DNA from 3 places in the Priestia sp. 53B2 genome. Region 1 is predicted to be linked to each of the others. Evidence: riboswitches for the same ligand, from Rfam matches in the RefSeq annotation. Region 1 holds a riboswitch; each other region holds the start of a gene.

The links. Region 1 has a riboswitch for S-adenosylmethionine ahead of ACN6NE_RS04395 (hypothetical protein). Riboswitches for the same ligand answer to the same signal wherever they lie in the genome.
Region 2: another riboswitch for S-adenosylmethionine. It lies ahead of ACN6NE_RS17425 (bifunctional homocysteine S-methyltransferase/methylenetetrahydrofolate reductase); the one in region 1 lies ahead of ACN6NE_RS04395 (hypothetical protein).
Region 3: another riboswitch for S-adenosylmethionine. It lies ahead of ACN6NE_RS09550 (methionine ABC transporter ATP-binding protein); the one in region 1 lies ahead of ACN6NE_RS04395 (hypothetical protein).

The regions. Positions count from the first base shown of each region.
Region 1 is NZ_JBLZXA010000008.1:196,773-203,737, reverse strand. It holds gene ACN6NE_RS04420 (DUF6044 family protein) at 1-743, shown strand, start outside; gene ACN6NE_RS04415 (glycosyltransferase family 2 protein) at 756-1,745, shown strand; gene ACN6NE_RS04410 (hypothetical protein) at 1,855-2,295, shown strand; gene ACN6NE_RS04405 (GNAT family N-acetyltransferase) at 2,376-2,822, shown strand; gene ACN6NE_RS04400 (hypothetical protein) at 2,835-3,131, opposite strand; SAM riboswitch class I at 3,253-3,354, shown strand; gene ACN6NE_RS04395 (hypothetical protein) at 3,424-3,762, shown strand; gene ACN6NE_RS04390 (DUF1540 domain-containing protein) at 3,864-4,022, shown strand; gene alaP (alanine permease AlaP) at 4,340-5,743, shown strand; gene ACN6NE_RS04380 (TerD family protein) at 5,814-6,965, opposite strand, start outside.
Region 2 is NZ_JBLZXA010000020.1:645,127-652,091, reverse strand. It holds gene ACN6NE_RS17430 (YkvI family membrane protein) at 1-970, opposite strand, end outside; SAM riboswitch class I at 1,314-1,420, shown strand; gene ACN6NE_RS17425 (bifunctional homocysteine S-methyltransferase/methylenetetrahydrofolate reductase) at 1,528-3,366, shown strand; gene metH (methionine synthase) at 3,367-6,810, shown strand.
Region 3 is NZ_JBLZXA010000009.1:63,889-70,853, forward strand. It holds gene sufC (Fe-S cluster assembly ATPase SufC) at 1-563, opposite strand, end outside; gene ACN6NE_RS09535 (carboxymuconolactone decarboxylase family protein) at 803-1,168, opposite strand; gene ACN6NE_RS09540 (MetQ/NlpA family ABC transporter substrate-binding protein) at 1,291-2,127, opposite strand; gene ACN6NE_RS09545 (methionine ABC transporter permease) at 2,145-2,813, opposite strand; gene ACN6NE_RS09550 (methionine ABC transporter ATP-binding protein) at 2,806-3,831, opposite strand; SAM riboswitch class I at 3,963-4,070, opposite strand; gene ACN6NE_RS09555 (thioredoxin family protein) at 4,251-4,550, opposite strand; gene ACN6NE_RS09560 (toprim domain-containing protein) at 4,565-4,915, opposite strand; gene ACN6NE_RS09565 (YusG family protein) at 5,097-5,342, opposite strand; gene gcvH (glycine cleavage system protein GcvH) at 5,422-5,805, opposite strand; gene ACN6NE_RS09575 (arsenate reductase family protein) at 5,941-6,297, opposite strand; gene ACN6NE_RS09580 (acyl-CoA dehydrogenase family protein) at 6,414-6,965, opposite strand, start outside.

The DNA.
Region 1 (6,965 bases):
TACTGTCGATTTGGTATGCGTTTTGGTTTTATAAAGGATGGGAGCCGCTAAAAGAAAAATTTCAGCTTTTAAATACGTTTAACTTTGCTAGATTTCATTTTTTACGCCCGCTCATTATTTATTTGATGTTTGCAGTTGGCGGCTATGTTTTATGGAAACGGGGCAAAGCGTGGAAAAAGTTTGTGTGGGTGTGTTTGGTTTTACAGCTGCTTGTGTTATTTATAGCGAACCCTGAGCTTTATTATCGCTACAATCACGAGCCGTCAGTCAAAGAATTTTATGCTGTCCATCAATTCGATGAAATCAGCCGATATATAGGGAAACCTAAATCATCTTATCGGGTAGCAAGCATTGGGCTTCATCCATCAATTGCTCAGTATAACGGCTTTTATACGCTAGATACGTATAACAACTTCTATCCGTTAACGTATAAACATGAGTTTCGTAAAATCATTGCCAAAGAGCTTGATAAAAATAAAAAGTTAGAAAGCTACTATGATCACTGGGGCAACCGCTGCTATGTGTTTGTTAGCAAGCTAGGGAAAAAATATGATTACCGAAAAGACTCAACGAAAAAAATCCGTCATTTGCAGCTTAATATCAGCCAATTTAAAAAAATGGGCGGTCGCTATATCTTTTCAGCCGTGCCAATCGAAAATGCTGAAAGCGACGGTTTGCACTTTTTAAAAGCGTTTACCGATAAACAGTCCGCTTGGAAAGTGTATGTATATGAAGCAAAGTAAGGGGGCAATAACATGAACAGACCTATTTTAACGATTGTTGTTCCATGTTACAACGAAGAAGAAGTATTCACAGAAACATCTTTTCAATTAACTACTGTAGTAAAAGAACTGATAAATGAACGTTTTGTATCAAGTGAAAGTACCATTTTATTTGTAGACGATGGGAGCAAAGACAGCACGTGGTCGCTTATTGAAAAAGAAAGCTGCAGCAATTTGTTTGTAAAAGGGTTAAAGCTAGCGCGAAATGTAGGACATCAAAATGCTTTGCTCGCAGGACTAGAAGCAGCCCATAAGCAATCTGACTGCGTCATTTCCATTGACGCAGATTTGCAAGATGATATCAGCGTCATTCGTACTTTTGTGGAGAAATATTGGCTCGGGTATGAAGTCGTATATGGTGTTCGAGACAGCAGAGAAACCGATACATTTTTTAAACGAACCACGGCAGTAGGGTTTTACCGTTTTATGAATAAGCTAGGAATTCAGCTCGTTCAAAATCACGCTGATTTTCGTCTCATGAGCAAACGTGCTCTTGGCGAACTCATGAAATATAAAGAAGGAAACGTTTTTTTACGAGGCCTTGTACCATTAGTAGGATTTCGCTCCACGGAAGTCACATATGACCGAAAAGAACGGATGGCGGGCGAATCAAAATATCCGTTAAAGAAAATGCTTGCTTTTGCATTTGATGGGATTACATCTTTTAGCGTAGCGCCGATACGCTTATTAACGCTGCTTGGAGGAGCTTCTTTTCTCTTTAGTATTGCGTTTGGTATTTATGCGCTGATTCAAAAATATTTAGATCATACGCAAATCGGCTGGACGTCTCTTATTTTATCAATTTGGCTTGTAGGCGGCCTGCAGCTAATGGGAATGGGTCTTGTCGGAGAATACATTGGCAAAATTTTCAACGAAGTGAAACAGCGTCCTAAATATGCGATTGAAAGAGATTTATATACAAAACACTCATTAGACAAACACAAAGATTTGCTTATGCATTAATTTAAGAAGCTTCTCCTAAATGGAGAGGCTTTTTTTGTTAAAGCGTTTATCATAATTTTTAAGTTAACAGGAAATGCTACTACTAAAATTTCTAAGGAGATCAAAATCTATGAAAAGACTATTTTATACAGTCAGCACTTTTTGTTTTGTTTGGCTTGCTTTTGCAGCCATTCATGTCAGCGCTCTTTCGATTGAGAAGCTTCCAATGAAGAAATCATCTGAACAATGGTCGGTTGAACTGACAAAAGCGAGCATGACGGGAGATAATCAGCTAAAGTGGAAAAATAACGTCTATCATACATATGGATTAACCGTTGAAAACATTGGAAAAGACGTAGAGCGCGTGCAGGTCCAAGCTTTTCGACACGAAGGAAAAAATAAGGCGAAATACAGCTTGTTTTCTCCTATTGAAAGGTCTAACTTAAGCAAAAGCGGTCAGCGTTTTCGCTATGCGAATTTTGCTGTTCCTGGAAAAGCGGCAGGTTTAGACATCATGATCAACTGGACGGACGAACAAGGTAATCATCAAGAGCAATTTGAATTTAAATAAAAGTCTTCGCTTAGGCGAAGACTTTTTTTGCAGGAATTTATCTCTGCATGTGGAAAACGAACACGAAAGGAGAGATCGTAATGATTGTAAAAGCTACTGAAGAAGAATTACAGGAAATTCGAACGAAATCTGCTGGTGCGCTGTTTGAAGGAACAATGAAGCAGTTTCATCCGTCAACTGAACGCGTAAATGAACTAGTTGGTAGTGCCCTTGAAAAAGGCTGTTATTATTTAGTTTCGAGACAAGAAAATAAACTCGCAGGCTGGGTTCTTGTCGGCCCATCTGCCGACTTCTTTTCAAAAGAAGAAATTGGCTTTATTTACGAATTATATGTTGTACCAGAATACCGCGGGCAAGGTCTAGCCAAGCCGTTAATGCAAAAAGCAATTGATGAATTGTCTATCAAAGGGTACCGTGAAATCAGACTCAGCGTTCATGCTGGGAATTTTGCACAGCATGTGTATCGTGAACTTGGATTTGTAGATAAACAAATATCAATGAGCCTGCAGGTGGTAAAATGTCCGTAACGTTAGTGAATGTCAGCGAGTCCATAAAACATAAGATGTTATACATGCGATGAGGTTTGGTAATGAAAGTAAAAGTAAATAAGTAGCCCAAACAGAGCCTTTATCTAGTACTTCAACGGCTCCTCCACCTATATTGTCTGAGGAGGGGGGATCTTCAAGCGCGTTCATAATCAAAGCTGCCGCTGCTAAAATAATCCCTCCAATGCTTCCCGTTGTTTTGACAATTGCAATATGGAAAGTAGATGAAAAAGCAATAGTAAGAAGCAGCAGCAAGCTTCCCAAAAAAGCAGATAACAGATATCGTTTCATGTGCTCACCATCCTTTATGAAAGCATACCATATTTTACTTCTTTTTTCTTTTTATTGAAAAGCTATTGACGTAACTTATAAAACATATTAGAATAGTCAGAAATAATTTAAAAACGGAATATTCTTATCTAGAGAGGTGGAGGGACTGGCCCTTTGAAGCCTCAGCAACCACAATTATTGAATGGTGCTAATTCCAGCATAGCCTAGCTCTGACAGATAAGAAGAGGAATCTTTTTCTATGATGAAATCCTCTTCTTAGGAAGAAACATTTCGTATAGAAAAGGTGAGGACATTGAACAATAGACAAACAGCGTTAAGCACTGATGATTATTTAGATCTATACTTATTAGCCAAAGAAATAAAAGACGAAACGTGGCAGCATGAAATTTTAGCGGTCCTAAAAACGAGGCAAAATCGCTCATTTGAAGACAAACAATCTGCACTCGTTCAAGAGATATGGGAAGATTTTAAACAGTTAAATGAAGATATTTCTTTTACGTATCGCTTGATTCAAGAAGAACCAACTAACGAACAATTTCAGGCTAAATTAAGCCGCTTGAGAGAAAGACGGATCACGCTGAGCCGTGAGTTATATTTAGCTAAAAAACAGTATGTTGAACACACGCAATAAAAAAATCTGCTTGATAAACAAGCGGTTTTTTTTACGTGAAAATGTTAGAAGTGCTATATTTCGGGTAGTAAATAGATAAGACAAGAAAAGGAGGGATAACCGTGGCCCAAGGTGTATTATGTGAAGTGAATGAGTGCATGTATTGGAAATCCGGAAATAAATGCAGTGCAGAGTCCATTTACGTTGTGAGTCCTGAAAGTAGTCACCATGTTTCTGGAATGGAAGAACCTGGCTGTAAAACTTTTGAACCCGCGAGATAAATGCTAGTTTTTATAAAAAAGCATAAAATGAACGATGCGCTGACGGAGTTGAGTCGGCGTTTTTCTATTTTTAAAAAATACTATTACTTAAGTGCAATAATAAATACATATTAAAAAAGCAGGGCCTATGTCTAATTGTGCGTTTAAACAAAATGATAAGATAATTTTTTTGTTTTTCGACAAAAGAAAAGTGAGAGAAAGGTGATAGAATACAAATATACAGCCTAGCTGTCTTTTAGCACAAACTTATATGAAAGCGCTAACAAAAAAGGCTGTGTTCATCTCGTTTTGACAGATTGGAAAAAGGGGAGACGTTTATGCAGGGGAAAACTCAGGGGAAAGAATTGAAACGCGGGTTAGAAGAAAGACATGTGACGCTGATGTCCTTAGGAGCAGCCATAGGGGTAGGACTGTTTCTTGGATCTGCATCTGCTATTAAATTAGCAGGACCAGGAATATTATTGGCGTACGGATTTAGCGGAATGATTATGTTTTTTATTATGAGAGCACTTGGAGAAATGGCGATTCAAAAACCTGTTGCAGGTTCATTCAGCAAGTACGCACGCGACTACTTAGGGCCGCTTGCTGGTTATTTAACAGGTTGGAACTACTGGTTTTTATGGGTTGTAACATGTATGGCTGAAATTACAGCCGTTGGTATTTATATGGGGTATTGGTATCCGGATGTACCAAACTGGATTTGGGCTTTATCGGCGCTTGTCATCATGACAACGGTTAACTTCTTAGCTGTTAAGGCATATGGTGAACTGGAATTTTGGTTTGCACTTATTAAAATTTTAGCGATTGTATTAATGATTGCCGTTGGATTATTAATGATTGTGTTTGGAATCGGCAACGGCGGCGTTGCGACTGGTATCAAAAACTTGTGGGACAATGGTGGACTGTTCCCGAACGGATTCAAAGGTATTTTGCTGTCGCTGCAAATGGTCATGTTTGCGTATTTAGGAATTGAAATGATCGGCGTTACCGCGGGAGAAGTGAAAAATCCCGAAAAATCTCTAGCAAGAGCGATTGATTCTGTCTTTTGGCGTATTCTGATTTTCTACGTCGGTGCGTTATTTGTCATTATGTCGATTTATCCGTGGCAAGAAATTGGTTCACAGGGAAGCCCGTTTGTATTAACATTTGAAAAAATCGGCATTCCAGCGGCGGCTGGTATCATTAACTTTGTCGTGCTAACAGCAGCTCTTTCTTCTTGTAACAGCGGTATTTTTAGTACAGGCCGTATGCTGTTTAACTTAGCAGAGCACGGAGAAGCACCAAAAGGATACGGCCAGCTTACAAAAGGCGGCGTACCGGGAAAAGCTGTTTTAGCATCAGCGGGTGCGCTATTAGTCGGAGTAGCGTTAAACTACATTGTGCCTGCCAAAGTATTTACGTGGGTAACAAGCATTGCAACATTCGGTGCGATTTGGACATGGGGAATTATTTTACTTTCTCAAATTAAGTATCGCAAAACGTTAAAAAAAGGTGAAGAGGCAAAGCTGAAATATAAAATGCCTTTATTTCCGTTAACATCTTATGTGTCACTTGCGTTCCTAGCGCTGGTGGTGGTTCTGATGGCATATAATCCAGATACAAGAATTGCAGTTGTCATCGGACCATTATGGTTTATCGGTCTTATTATCGCGTACTACGCAAAAGGATTTCATAAACGAAGTCAAGGTTCAGCTGCAGCTGAGCAAAAGCTAGTGAAATAAAAGAAAAGACCTCTTTCTTGGAAAGAGGTCTTTTCTTTTATTTTATTTGTTCTTAATTTCCTATAAATAATTAGTTTAGGTAGGTTTCAATAATTGTTTCAATATCATAAGGAGTAATACCTTCATCAAGCGAATAAATAGTGTCAGCTTTTTGTTTGTCATGGACAAGTATTCCTCTAGCTTGTGCGTGAAATGAAAAAAGATCATAAAGCGTTGGCTTCAACAGCTTTGTCATGGCTTTTCCCATAAGAGAGACAGATCCATTGTTTTGTTCAAGATTATTTTCAAATTCAACATGATGATGCAGCGAAATATCCGTCCAGATTAATTTCCGCTCTTGTAAATCAAAAATTAAAGGGATGGAGATAGTGGAATCACTAGCAAGATCTACTTTATTTTGTACGGTAGAAGGTTCGAATATCTCGCCGGACTCTACGTGCTGTCTGATCATCCATCCTCCAAAGCATTCGGGAAGCATAACAAAAGGTTGAATGGAAAATGAATAAACGTTCATTAATACATAACGGCCGCCTTTTTTTAGAACAGTAGGGATATGCAAGTCAATAAATTCACATGCTCCCTTAGGGGCAGATGTAATATCTCCGCTGTGGAAAGCTTTGAAGCTTTTTGAAGATAAGTTTGTATAGGAAATATACTCTTTATACAGCCAGTTTTCATCGTAAATTCCGGCAGATAAATCAATATCTACACTACCGGTGTGTTCACCATTTACAAAGCCTTCTTTCCACCAAATGAAAAAACGAAGCGTGTCGCCTTCAGGTATTGTTAATTTACTTCCCCTACTAATCGTTTTTAACGCTTTGCTGCTTGAACGCTGTGTAAATGGTATAGTTTGTTCATGCAAACGTTCATCAACCCATACATTTCCAAGAGGTGGTAGCTTGGCAAAACGGTCATGTAAAGCAGCTTTGCATGCATTTATTACACCTTCACAAAGATCCTTACGAAGAGAAGGTAAGGGATTATCAAGCGCCATTACTTTGGACACATTCCCTTTCGGAAACACTACGCGCATATCTTGTTTATGATGTCGATGCTTCATATGAGAATAGAGCTGAAGCAGTACTGGCGTAGAGACATGATGAGCGACCGTTGCAAATGCTGTAATAATAGAAGCTGCTTCTTGTTCCCCAGTAGACAAGCGCAGTAAATGGTCAATTCGTCTAGCAAAGTCACCTGGACGTTTTTCTAAAAGTGAAAC
Region 2 (6,965 bases), on a different contig from region 1:
TCGGATACAAAAACTCAAGAAGCTGGGCATATCCGAATTGCCCAATAATAAAGCAAGCCAAGATAATAAACGCAAAAGCTTGTTTGTCATTCAGGGGAAGAAATGACTGAAGCTGCTTAGCGATTCCAAATACATTTCCAATCAATGTAGTAAAAATCTCGCCTAACACAACTACCGTAAATAAAACATTCACCCACGCTGAGATATTTTTAACAACGGCACTCATCGGAATATCAAGTTGAAATGAATAAGGCAAATTGGAAAGGGCAAGATGAGTAGAAACAAGCATAAACGTAAGTACACATCCTCCTATTACGGCCCCTTTTTTAATCACGCTCCTATCTTTCACCGAGCTTCCTAATGGAACCAAAACGGCCTGCGCCAAAGCTAGATTTAGGGAAATATATAAAAAGGGACTAACCGCCCACTTCCACTGTGTGACGAGCGTTAAATCCGGCTTCGTTTGAATCAGTGAGAAATAGCTGATATTTGGCACAAAGATGATAAAAGCAAATGAAAGCATCATCGGCACAACAAGAGAATTAACCATTAAAATACCGTTAATTCCTTTTGCGATAAATATATAAGTTAAAACAATTGTAAAAATCATCCCAACAGGAGGCCACAGCCCGAACTGTTCTTTTCCTATTGCCCCCGTACTCGCTAGCATGACTGAAGTTACTCCAAATAAAATGACAATCATTACACCGTTTACCGCTTTTCCAAGCACATCACCAAATAAATATGTATTAAGCTGCTGATAAGAAGAAGCCCCAATTGCGTGCGAAAGCAGCATCATTTTCGAACCTAGCCAAATAAAAAACAAGCCGCTGACCAAAATTCCAACCATTCCAAGTTCCCCGTACTGTGTAAAAAATTGAACGATTTCCTTGCCTGTTGCAAAACCGGCTCCTACAACGGTGCCTACATACGTAGCAGCAACCTGCAGCGTGAGTTTCCACCTTTTCATGCCCATCACCCTTCTACCCTTCATAGTTCACTATATGTAGAAACGATTAAAAAAAGACGAGCCTTTTTACGTGTAAATCTACGCATATCCCAGCGTTTGTGCCTTTTCGTTTATTTTTTATTTTTCATTTTCTTTTTGCATTTCTCACAAAAAACTCCTTAACCCTAACATAACAGTCATTTTCAAACAAAATATACGGATATTTTCCCTTTAGCTTTTAAATTTTCCTCAATATTTGCTGGAAATTCACAATTTACTGTTGTATAATTTCTAAAAATCAGATAAATTATTAAATAAGTATTCTTTCTATTTAAAAAAATATGTTTCAATTATATACAATTGATTCTTATCATGAGAGGTGGAGGGACTGGCCCTTTGAAACCTCAGCAACCAGTCGTTAGAGACATGGTGCTAAATCCAGCAAGCAATTTATTGCTTGGAAGATAAGAAGGCGAAAAAAGTCTTCTTCTTAAGAAGACTTTTTCTATTTTATCGGCATATTGCATAAAACGAATCACTCGTGAAATAGAAGCGGAACAATTTAAGGAGGTTTTGACATGGGGTTACTTGAAGATTTAAAGTCTAAAATTTTAATTGGGGATGGTGCCACTGGTACCCTCCTTTACTCACACGGTATTGACAGCTGTTTTGAAGAACTAAACATCACCAAACCAGAAGAGGTTTCTCGTATTCACAGAGCCTATGTAGAAGCTGGTGCAAACGTTATTCAAACAAATACGTACGCTGCTAATTATCAAAAACTTGCCCGTTATGGATTAGAAGATTCAGTCAAAGACATCAATATTGCTGGTGTAAAATTAGCGAAACAAGCTGCAAAAGATCAGGCTTACGTGGTTGGTACACTCGGCGGTATTCGTTCTTTCCAAAAAAACGCTATTAGTTTAGAAGAGGTTAAGCGAAGCATTCGTGAACAAATGTTTTGGCTTTTAAATGAAGGCGTGGATGGCCTTTTATTTGAAACATACTATGATTTCGAAGAATTAAAGACCGTTCTTACACTGGCAAGAAAAGAAACGGATAAGCCTATTATTACCCATGTTTCCCTGCATGATATTGGCGTACTGCAAGATGGCCGCCCTTTAGCAGATGCATTAAAAGAATTAGAAGACTTGGGAGCAGATGTTGTCGGGCTAAACTGCCGTTTAGGTCCTTATCATATGATTCAGTCTCTTGAAGAAGTACCTCTTCCTGATCGTGCTTTCTTATCTGCTTACCCTAATGCCAGCCTTCCGGCGTATGTGGAAGGAAAGTTGGAATATGAAACGAATGAAGACTACTTTGTAGAAAGCGCGCGTTTATTCCGCGAACAAGGGGTTCGCTTAATTGGAGGATGCTGCGGTACAACACCAGCTCACGTACGCGCAATGTCATCTGCCTTAAAAGACTTGCCTCCGATTACAAGCAAAGTCGTTAAAATGAGACCAGCCGTTACGGTTCAAGAGCGTGAGCAGCAGGATAAACCTCATATGCATGAGATTGTGAAGAAGCGCCGTTCGGTTATCGTCGAGCTAGATCCGCCTAAACAGCTTGGTCCGACGAAATTTTTAGAAGGCGCAAAAGCACTTGATAAAGTCGGCGTAGATGCTATTACATTAGCTGATAATTCTCTTGCCTCACCTCGCATCAGCAACTTGGCAATGGCAACACTGATGCAGCAAGAAACAAAAGCACGACCGCTTATTCATATTACCTGTCGCGACCGAAATTTAATTGGACTTCAATCTCATTTAATGGGACTTCATACGTTAGGAATGAATCAAGTGCTTGCGATTACCGGTGATCCTTCAAAAGTTGGCGATTTCCCTGGCGCCACTTCGGTCTACGATTTATCTTCATTTGACTTGATTAGTTTAATCGCTCAGTTTAATGAAGGACTATCTTATTCCGGCAAACCGCTTGGTCAAAAAACCAATTTTTCCATCGCAGCTGCCTTTAACCCAAACGTGCGTCACTTAGACCGAGCCGTTCAGCGTTTGGAAAAGAAAATCGACTGCGGGGCTCACTATTTCATTACTCAGCCTCTCTATTCAACTAAGCAAATTGAAGAGGTATATGAAGCAACCAAACATTTAACAACACCGGTATACATCGGTATCATGCCGTTAACAAGCGCAAGAAATGCTCGATTTATTCACCATGAAGTACCTGGAATTAAATTATCAGAAGATATTCTAGAACGCATGGATGCCACGGGAAATGACCGAATTCGCGGTGAAGTCGAAGGTCTTGCGATTGCAAAAAACTTAATTGATACAGCATATGAGTTATTTGACGGTATTTACTTAATTACGCCGTTTATGCGCTATGAAATGACCGAAATTCTAACACGCTATATTCACGACAAGCAACTTGTTACATCAGAAAGGAAGATATAAATGAGCTCACTTATCGAACAACAACTAAAGAAGCGAATACTCGTCATCGATGGAGCAATGGGAACGATGATTCAAGATGCTGATTTAACCGCTGAAGATTTTGGCGGCGAAGAATATGAAGGCTGTAACGAATATTTGACTCGAACAGCGCCTCATGTGATTCAGCGCATTCATGAAGAGTACTTTGCAGCAGGTGCTGACATCATTGAAACCAATACGTTTGGCTCAACATCTACCGTACTTGATGAATACGATTTAGGTCACTTGGCGTATGAATTGAATATCGAAGCTGTGAAGCTTGCTTGTGCAGCCCGCGATAAATATTCAACTCCCGAATGGCCTAGGTTCGTAGCTGGAGCTATCGGTCCTACCACTAAAACTCTCTCTGTTACCGGAGGCATTACATTCCCTGAGTTAGTAGAATCGTACGAAGAGCAAGCTCGGGGTTTGTTAGACGGCGGCGTTGACTTGCTTTTAGTCGAAACCTGTCAAGACATGCTGAACGTAAAAGCCGCGTTTCTAGGCATTACAGCGGCGTTTGAAAAACTAAAAACCGAAGTTCCTATTATGATTTCAGGAACAATTGAGCCTATGGGAACAACTCTCGCTGGTCAAGATATCGAATCTTTTTACTTATCACTGGAACACATGAAGCCTCTTTCAGTCGGACTTAACTGCGCGACAGGCCCTGAATTTATGACGGATCATATTCGCTCTCTTTCAGACCTAGCCACTTCAGCAGTTAGCTGTTATCCAAACGCTGGACTTCCGGATGAAGAAGGCAATTATCACGAATCCCCTGAGCTGCTTGCTCAAAAAATTAAAGGGTTTGCTGATAAAGGCTGGCTGAACTTTGTAGGCGGATGCTGTGGTACAACGCCTGCTCATATTAAAGCACTGGCTGAAGCGGTAAAAGAGGTTGCGCCTCGTTCGCTTGATCGCTCCGAGCATAACCATGCTGTAACCGGTATTGAACCACTTGTATATGACGATTCTATGCGCCCTCTTTTTGTGGGAGAACGTACGAATGTAATCGGTTCTCGCAAGTTCAAGCGTCTGATTGCGGAAGGAAAAATTGAAGAAGCATCTGAAATTGCGCGTGCTCAAGTTAAAAATGGTGCTCACGTTATTGATATTTGCTTAGCAGATCCAGACCGTGAAGAAATGGAAGACATGGAGGAATTTATTCAAGAAGTTGTAAAAAAAGTGAAGGTTCCCCTTGTAATCGATTCAACGGACGAGAAAGTTATTGAAAAAGCTTTAACGTACTCACAAGGTAAGGTCATTATTAACTCCATTAACTTAGAAGATGGTGAAGAGCGTTTTGATGCAATCTTACCGCTAGTAAAAAAATTCGGTGCAGCTCTGGTTGTCGGTACGATCGATGAAACAGGCATGGCCGTTACTGCAGAACGAAAAGTAGAGATTGCTAAACGCTCACATGATTTGCTTGTTGAAAAACATGGCTTTAATCCAAAAGATATTATTTTTGACCCTCTTGTGTTCCCTGTAGGAACTGGTGATGAACAATATATTGGTTCTGCTGAAGAAACAGTGAAGGGAATTAAAATGATTAAAGAAGCCCTGCCTGATTGCCTGACCATTCTTGGCGTAAGTAACGTGTCATTCGGTCTTCCTCCAGTGGGACGTGAAGTACTAAATGCCGTTTACCTTTATCACTGTACGCAGGCTGGACTCGATTATGCCATTGTTAATACCGAAAAGTTAGAGCGCTATGCTTCTATTCCAGAAGCTGAAATTGAGCTTGCTAATGCGTTATTATTTAACACAACTGATGAAACGCTAAGCACGTTTACCGACTTTTATCGTGATAAAAAGAAAGAAGCAAAAGTAGAAATTTCTACGTTAACACTCGAAGAACGATTGGCAATGTATATTGTCGAAGGTACAAAAGAAGGATTGCTTCCTGATTTAGAACAGGCTTTAGCTCAATATGATGATCCGTTAGATATTATTAACGGACCGCTTATGAAGGGGATGGCGGAAGTTGGACGTTTGTTTAATGACAATCAGCTGATTGTAGCAGAAGTACTTCAAAGTGCGGAAGTTATGAAAGCATCCGTTGCCTTTTTAGAACCTCATATGGAAGCAACTGAAAATGATTCTGGAAAAGGCAAAGTAATTCTTGCAACGGTTAAAGGCGATGTGCACGATATCGGCAAAAACTTAGTAGACATCATTTTAAGCAACAATGGTTTTAAAGTAATTGATTTAGGGATTAAAGTAACGCCGCAGCAGCTGATTGAAGCAGTAAAAGAAGAAAAGCCAGACATCATTGGCCTGTCAGGTCTTCTAGTAAAGTCAGCTCAGCAAATGGTTTTGACTGCCCAAGATTTAACACAATCAAGCATTGATGTTCCAATTATGGTAGGAGGCGCTGCCCTTTCCCGTAAATTTACTGACTTTAAAATTGCCCCGGAATATGAAGGTGCGGTCCTCTACGCCAAAGATGCGATGGACGGATTAGCGTTAGCAAATAAGCTGCAGAACAAAGAAGAAGTTATTCAGCTTTTAGCAGATTTAAAAACGCGGCAAGAAAAGAAAGTAACGGTTCGAGAACGCCAGCCTCAAACCGCTCAAGCAGCTACGGCTGTTTTAGAAAGATCCGCCATTTCAACGGACGCTCCTGTTTTTATACCGGCTGATTTAAAGCGGCACGTTGTCAAACACTACGATTTGGCACAGGTTCTTCCGTATATTAACTGGCAGATGCTTTTAGGCCATCACTTAGGGCTAAAAGGAAAAGTGAATAAGCTGCTTGCTGAAAAAGACGAGCGTGCTGTTCAATTAAAAGAAACCGTTGATGACCTGCTCGAACTGGCACTAAAAGAAAACTTAATTAAGCCAGCGGTTATTTATCAGTTCTTCCCTGCTCAAGCAGACGGAAATGATTTAATTATTTATGATCCTGCTGATGAAAAAACAGAAATTGAACGCTTTACCTTCCCTCGACAAGCAAAAGGACAGTTCCTGTGCTTATCTGATTTTGCAAAGCCTAAAGAAAAAGAGATGGACTATGTATGTTTCTTCTCTGTAACAGCAGGAACAGGCATTCGCGAACGCGCGGCGAAATTCAAAGAAAACGGCGAGTTTTTAAAGAGTCACGTGTTCCAAGCTCTTGCGCTTGAACTAGCCGAAGGATTAGCAGAACGTGTTCATCAGCAAATTCGTGACCGCTGGGGATTCCCCGATTCGCCTGACTTTACAATGGCGGAGCGTTTTTCAGCCAAATACCAAGGTCAGCGTTTTTCATTCGGATATCCTGCATGTCCAGACCTTGAGGACCAAGCAAAACTGTTTAAATTACTTAAACCTGAAGACATCGGCATTCAGTTAACAGACGGTTTCATGATGGAACCAGAAGCTTCTGTTACAGCCCTTGTTTTTGCACATCCTGAAGCGAAATATTTTAACGTATTATAAAATATGGCCGCGGTCTTTTAGACCGCGGCTGTTTTTTCACACTGAACAAAGCTAAAAAAAGGCTGCGACAAATGTATTTTAGCTGAAGAAAGATCCGAACGGTAAATCCAGATTCTTGACTGAGAATCAACTCCGTTCGGATTTTTTCATTGTGA
Region 3 (6,965 bases), on a different contig from region 1:
TTTGATACAACTTTTAACGCATCGATATCTAAACCAGAGTCGATTTCATCTAAAATTGCAATTCCTGGTTGAAGCATCATTAATTGAAGAATTTCATTACGTTTCTTCTCACCGCCAGAGAAACCTTCGTTTAGGTAACGCTGAGCCATGTCTTGATCCATTTCTAAGAAATCCATGTTTTTGTCTAATTGACGGATGAATTTCATTAGTGAAATTTCTTCGCCTTCTTCACGACGAGCATTAATTGCTGAACGTAAGAAGTCAGCATTTGTTACCCCGCTGATTTCACTTGGATATTGCATAGCTAGGAATAGACCTGCACGAGCGCGTTCATCTACTTCCATCTCAAGTACATCTTCGCCGTCTAGCGTGATGCTTCCTTGTGTAACCTCGTATTTAGGATGTCCCATGATTGCTGAAGATAATGTTGATTTACCAGTACCGTTTGGTCCCATGATTGCATGGATTTCGCCGCCCTTAACTTCTAAATTAACACCTTTTAAAATTTCTTTACCTTCAATTGCAACATGAAGATCTTTAATTGTTAAAGTTGACCCTGCCATATTAAAACCTCCAGTTATAGACGTATATAGTAAAAAACGATATACCTATATCTTTTTAATTATTCTCATTTTATTCTCATTACAATCTTATAACAAATGAAAACTTATAGCAACCTTTTGACCCAAAAGGTTTTAAACCATTATGTACGTTTTTCAAGACTAAATCCACTCATAAAAAAGTTGCCTTAAAAGACTCTATAGAGCCTTCTAAGACAAGCTTTTTTACTCACTTTATTTACTTAGTGCGTGTGGCTAGTCAGTTCTGAAATACACTCTTGGACAAGCGTAACGGACTGACTCATCGCTGCGCCTCCGCCAAATGCTGCTGACACTCCGCATGCTTCTAAAATTTCTTGCTCAGTTGCACCTTGATCAATGCAGCCTTTTGTATGATAAATCATACAGTACTCGTCTTGAGCTACTACGCTGATTCCTAACGCGATTAGCTGCTTTTCTTTTTTAGAAAGAGAACCTTCTCCAAAACATGCTTCAGTAAACGCATTAAACGTTTTTGTTACTTCCGGCAATTTTTCGCTAAATTTCCCAACACCCATTTTATAATCATGAAGTGCTTGCTCAGTTGAATGACGTGCTTCTTGCTGCATAACGTCAGCTCCCATCATCAGTAAAGTTTTCACGGTTAGTATGCGTGAGAAAAATAAGAGTTATTCGTTTTCCCGCATACAAAAAAAGCACTTGCCCAGAGTGGGCAAGCGCTTTTCTTCTATTATTTACTTACCGGCAGTACTCCGCCTTTGTATTTTTCTTTAATGTAGTCTTGAATTTCTTTAGAGTGAAGAACTTTCACTAAAGCTTTCACTGTATCTTTATTTTCGTCGCCTTTGTGAACCGTAATGATGTTTGCATAAGGGTTATTTTCTTTGCTTTCCACTGCGATTGGATCTTTTACTGGATCTAAACCAGCATCGATAGCATAGTTAGCATTGATAACAACAGCGTCACCTTCATTATTTTTGTACATTTGAGGTAACAATCCGCCTTCAACATCGGCTTTAAATTTTAAATTCTTTGGGTTTTCTACGATATCTTTAATTTGTGCATCTGTTTTCTTTACGCCTGGTTTTAATTTGATTACGCCGGCTTTTTCAAAAATCGATAAAATACGTCCTTGCTCTGCTACTGCATCACGCATAATAACTGTGCCGTTTTTCGGAAGATCTTTTAAGCTTTTGTATTTTTTAGAGTAGATACCGATTGGTTCAATGTGAATGGCACCGGCACTTACAAAATCATACCCTTTTTCACCCTTGTGATCTTTTAGCACTGAATTCATATAAGGAACGTGCTGGAAGTAGTTTGCATCAATTTCATTGTTTGCAAGAGCTGTGTTCGGTAAGATATAATCTTGGAATTTTTTAATTTCCAAGTCGATTCCTTGTTTTTCTAAAATCGGTTTTGCTTGTTCTAAAATTTCAGCATGAGGCGTATTAGATGCACCCACAACAATTTTCTTTTCATCTTTTGATCCATTGTTAGATCCACATGCAGCTAATCCTACTACTAGCGCAGATGTTAGTGCTAAAGCCGAAAGCCATTTTTTCATAATAAATAATCCTCCCTTTATCTTTTATCAATTTTTGCAGTAATCGCATCTCCAATGAGTTGGATAATAAATACAATAATCAAAATTAAGATCGTAGCAGCTAGCGTTACATCATTATGACTGCGCTGGAATCCTTCTAAATATGCAAGATTCCCGAGACCTCCAGCTCCAATCACACCCGCCATTGCCGTATAGCCGACTAACGCAATCGTCGTTACCGTCAAACCAGAAATTAAAGCTGGCAGCGATTCAGGTAACAGCACTTTAAAGATAATAGTGCTTGTTGTTGCTCCCATTGATTTAGCAGCTTCAATAACACCTTTATCAATTTCGCGCAGACCAATTTCTACAAGACGCGCATAAAATGGTGCTGCTCCAACAATTAAAGCAGGTAACGCTGCATTAGCGCCTAAAATACTTCCTACCAATGCTTTGGTAAATGGAATCAGTAAAACAATTAAAATAATGAATGGAATGGAACGAAAGATATTTATAACTGCTGACACAATGGCATATAAAGGTTTGTTTTGCCAAAGCTGTCCTTTGGACGTTAAAAATAAAAGCAAGCCCAATAAAATACCTAGAACAAACGTGGCTATAACTGAAATAGCCGTCATATATAGTGTTTCATTTGTCGCTTGAATAAAATCATCTAAAATAACGTTTGGAAATAGTTTCTCAAGCATTTGTCATTACCTCCACTTCTACCTGCTGCTCATGAATGTATGCAATGACTTTTTCAACTTCTGTTAATTCTCCGTCTAAATGAACGAACAACGTTCCGTATGAACCTGTTTGTGTATGAGAAATCTTTCCTTGCAAAATATTAATCGTTACATCAAACTGTTTTAAAATCGTTGTAATGAGCGGTTGCTCTGCTTTTCCGCCAACAAACGTCAGCTGAATAATTTGCCCGCTTGGATATAACTCCTGTACTTGTTCAATTGTTTCAAACGTTTCTTCTGGTTCAGAAATCTGTTGAACGAATCGTTTTGTAATCGGCTGCTTAGGTTTTCTGAATACTTCTAGCACTTGTCCTTCTTCTACCACTGCCCCATTTTCCATAACGGCTACCCGATGACAAATTTTACGAATAACGTGCATTTCATGAGTAATCAATACAATGGTTAACCCTAGCTTCTCATTAATATCTACTAACAGATCTAAAATGGAATCTGTCGTTTGAGGATCAAGCGCTGATGTTGCTTCATCACACAGCAATACTTTTGGGTTATTGGCTAGCGCTCGAGCAATACCAACGCGCTGCTTTTGTCCACCGCTAAGCTGTGATGGATAAGCATTTTCACGCCCTTCAAGCCCGACTAGCTTGATAAGCTCGTCTACTCGTTTCATTCTTTTTTCTTTTGAGATCCCTGCTATTTCTAACGGAAATGCAATATTTTCTCGCACCGTACGCGACCACAAGATATTAAAGTGCTGAAACACCATACTAATTTCTTGTCTAGCTTTTCTGAGTTTTCCGCCTTTAATTTTTCCAATATCATTACCTGCTACTTCGACCTTTCCTGTCGTTGGTGTTTCTAACCCGTTTAGCAAGCGAATTAAAGAACTTTTCCCCGCTCCGCTATAACCAATAATTCCGTAAATTTCACCTTGGTTAACGGTTAGATTCACATTATCAACAGCTGTTACTTGACCGCTTTTAGCCTGATAAATTTTTGTAACGTCTGTTAATGTAATCATATTTCTTCACCTTCTTTAGTAAAAACTTAATTATGTTAGGTTGCCCTATAGGATGAAAAAGCCGTAAAACAATTTTCCCCATTAAAAAAGCCTCTCTGCGCATGACAGAAAGGCTCGATATTTAATCCTTTCTCTCATCTTTCAAAGCGCATAGCTTTGCAGGAATTGGCACCATTTCAGTTAGTCTGACGGTTGCCGGGTTTCACAGGGCTCAGTCCCTCCACCTCTCTTGATAAGAGTTCGCAACAATTATTTTGTTTTTGGGAAATATTCATTCATTTATGAACATTCATGAGTGTGATTTTAGCATGTGTCAGATAGGCTGTCAACAGATTTTACTCTTGGGATAATATCCCAAGATTTCAACAACCCCAACGGTTTGCTCTCTTTCAATTTCTTCATTTTAAACAAACGTTTGATTATCGAAGCTCTTCAAGTACGTGCTCGATGGAATGAAACGCATAGAGTTTTTTTACCATTTCGCCATTTTTCACTTCAATCAAACAAGGTACACTTTCAATTGAAAATACTTCTGCTTTTGAAGGCATATAATTTAAATTGCTCATTCCGATGGTCACACCGGGCAGCATCGCTTCTGCTACGGTTAACATTTTTTTTGCCAGCTGACATGTCCCGCAAAAAGGTGTATGGAAAAAGATAAACGCTCTTTGTCCTTCTTTCAACTGATCGTCAAGCTGTTTTTCGCTCCATTCTTGCATGTTGCTCATTCCTTTTATGTTAAAAATTCTGCATTAACATCGATATTGGCACTCAGTAATACTGTTGCTATGTGATGTCTAGGGGCGGCAGCAACCTCTCGGTACATTTTATCAATATATAGATGCTCTGCTTCCGGAAGCTCTCGTTTAAATTGTTTTCTTAGCTTATTCCCTGAATCATCAGAGTCAACGAGTATGTATACCTCTTTGTTAAACGTACAGTCAATAATTTCATCCAGCTTTGATAAACTAATCGTACCGTTTGTACAGATAATTTCAATTGGTTCTCGAATGATATCTTGAATACGTTTTTTATCTGATTTCCCTTCGACAATAATTACTTTTTCAATTTCAATTAGCCCCATTTTCATCACCCATAATCGTCAGTTGTATAGTAACATCATTTCTTTATGCTATACAATATTCGTTAATGTATCACAGTTCACCTGTTTTTTAAAAGAAATTTGCAAGAAAGAACTGTTTTTAAAGGCAGCTTAGGCCATATTTTTTCCATAAAACGAGAAAAACAGCGGCAGTTGCCACTGTTTAGCACCATCCTGCTTCTTCGTCGCAGTCTGTATATTTTTGCGTTTCACCTTGCTTTTGTACATCCGTATATTGGTAGAACTTATTATTTTCTTGCGAATACCCTTCTTCAAAGCGATATTCATTGCCGCTTGTTCCGTAACTAACTTCACCAATTGGCTGCTTATCAACATATAATTTCATACCGCCGTCATGAAATTTAGCTGTAACGCGATCTGTAACGTCCATTTTTTGTTTTTCAAACATAAAAAGACACTCCTTTAGCTTGTTTACTAATAGAGTGTCCAGTCAAAAACTTTTCATAAAGACAATTTATGGAGGAATATTATCCTTCGTTTGTCATTTCTTCGTATTGCTCTGCTGTCATTAGCTTGTCTACTTGAGAAGCATCAGATGGTTTGATTGTAATCATCCATGCTTCTTCGTATGGAGATTCATTAACAAGTTCAGGGCTATCGCTTAAGTTATCGTTTACTGCTACAACTTCACCGCTAATTGGTGCATAAAGCTCAGAAACTGTTTTTACTGATTCAACGCTGCCAAACGGCTCGTCAGCTTCTACTTTTGCTCCTACTTCTGGCAGTTCAACGAATACGATGTCGCCAAGCTCAGCTTGAGCGAAATGCGTAATACCTACGCGGACAACGTCTCCTTCTGTTTTTACCCATTCATGCTCTTCAGAATAACGCAAATCTTTTGGTGTACTCATCTTAATCCCTCCAAAATATGTATCGTAATTTGTTTATATAAAAAGCGCCTTCAACGTGGAGAACACTTTCTACAACCTAAAATAACTTCCTATTAACAGTGTAACGTAAAAGGTAAAAATTTTCTATTTGAAAACTTACTTCCACACGTCCTCAAACTGCTCTTCTTTGAAGCCAAGCGTTACTTTTTGTCCATCTGTTAGCAGCGGACGCTTAATTAACATGCCATCTGACGCAAGAATAGACAGAAGTTCGTCTTCACTCGCACCGCTTACTTTATCTTTAAGCCCTAATTCGCGATACTTTTTACCGCTTGTATTAAAGAATTTTTTTAATTCTAAGCCGCTGTTCTGATAATAAGCTTGCAGCTGCTCTTTTGTTGGCGGGTTTTCTACAATATGAATTTCTTCATATGCTACTCCGTTATCATCCAGCCACTTCTTGGCTTTTCGGCATGTACCGCACTTTGGATATGAATAAAAAAATAATGACATTTCGTCAACCACCCTTTATTTTAAGCTTTTTTCGTATTTTAACACATCCTTTATCATTTACCTAGATAGAGGCTTCTTAAACAAAAAGAAGCTCGCGAAACGAGCTCCTTTTTGCATTAAACTGTGAATTTCTCTACTTCTAGAAGCGTTTTTGCAATCTCGCGCTTTACGCTAATCACATTGATTGGTGTGTAACGCGTTAGCTTGCGAAGAGATGAAAGCATAACTCTAAGCGTATCACCTTGTTCAATGCCAATTAATGTTTCTTTTGCATCTGCTTCAATTCGATTAAATGCTTCTTGGCAAAATACTTGCGTATATTTTACTTTTAAGCTGTTTTGATCTGCTCCTGTTTTAGAAATGGCTTTTTCAGTACGTAAAACAGTGGATTCCATTGCATATACGTTACTGATCATATCAGAAATATTAACGAGAATTTCTTGTTCTTTCTCTAATTCTTTACCATACTTCTGTGCAGCTAGACCTAAAAGCAAGAGCGCAATTTTCTTTCCATTTTGCACAAGCATCTTTTCTTGATCTAACGGCTCATTTCCTACTTCTTGTGGCATAAGCATCATCAATTCTTCTTGAAGCGTTTGTGCTTTTTGAAGCAACGGAAGCTCTCCTTTTAGCGCTTTGCGTAAATACGTGCCTGGTACTAAGAGACG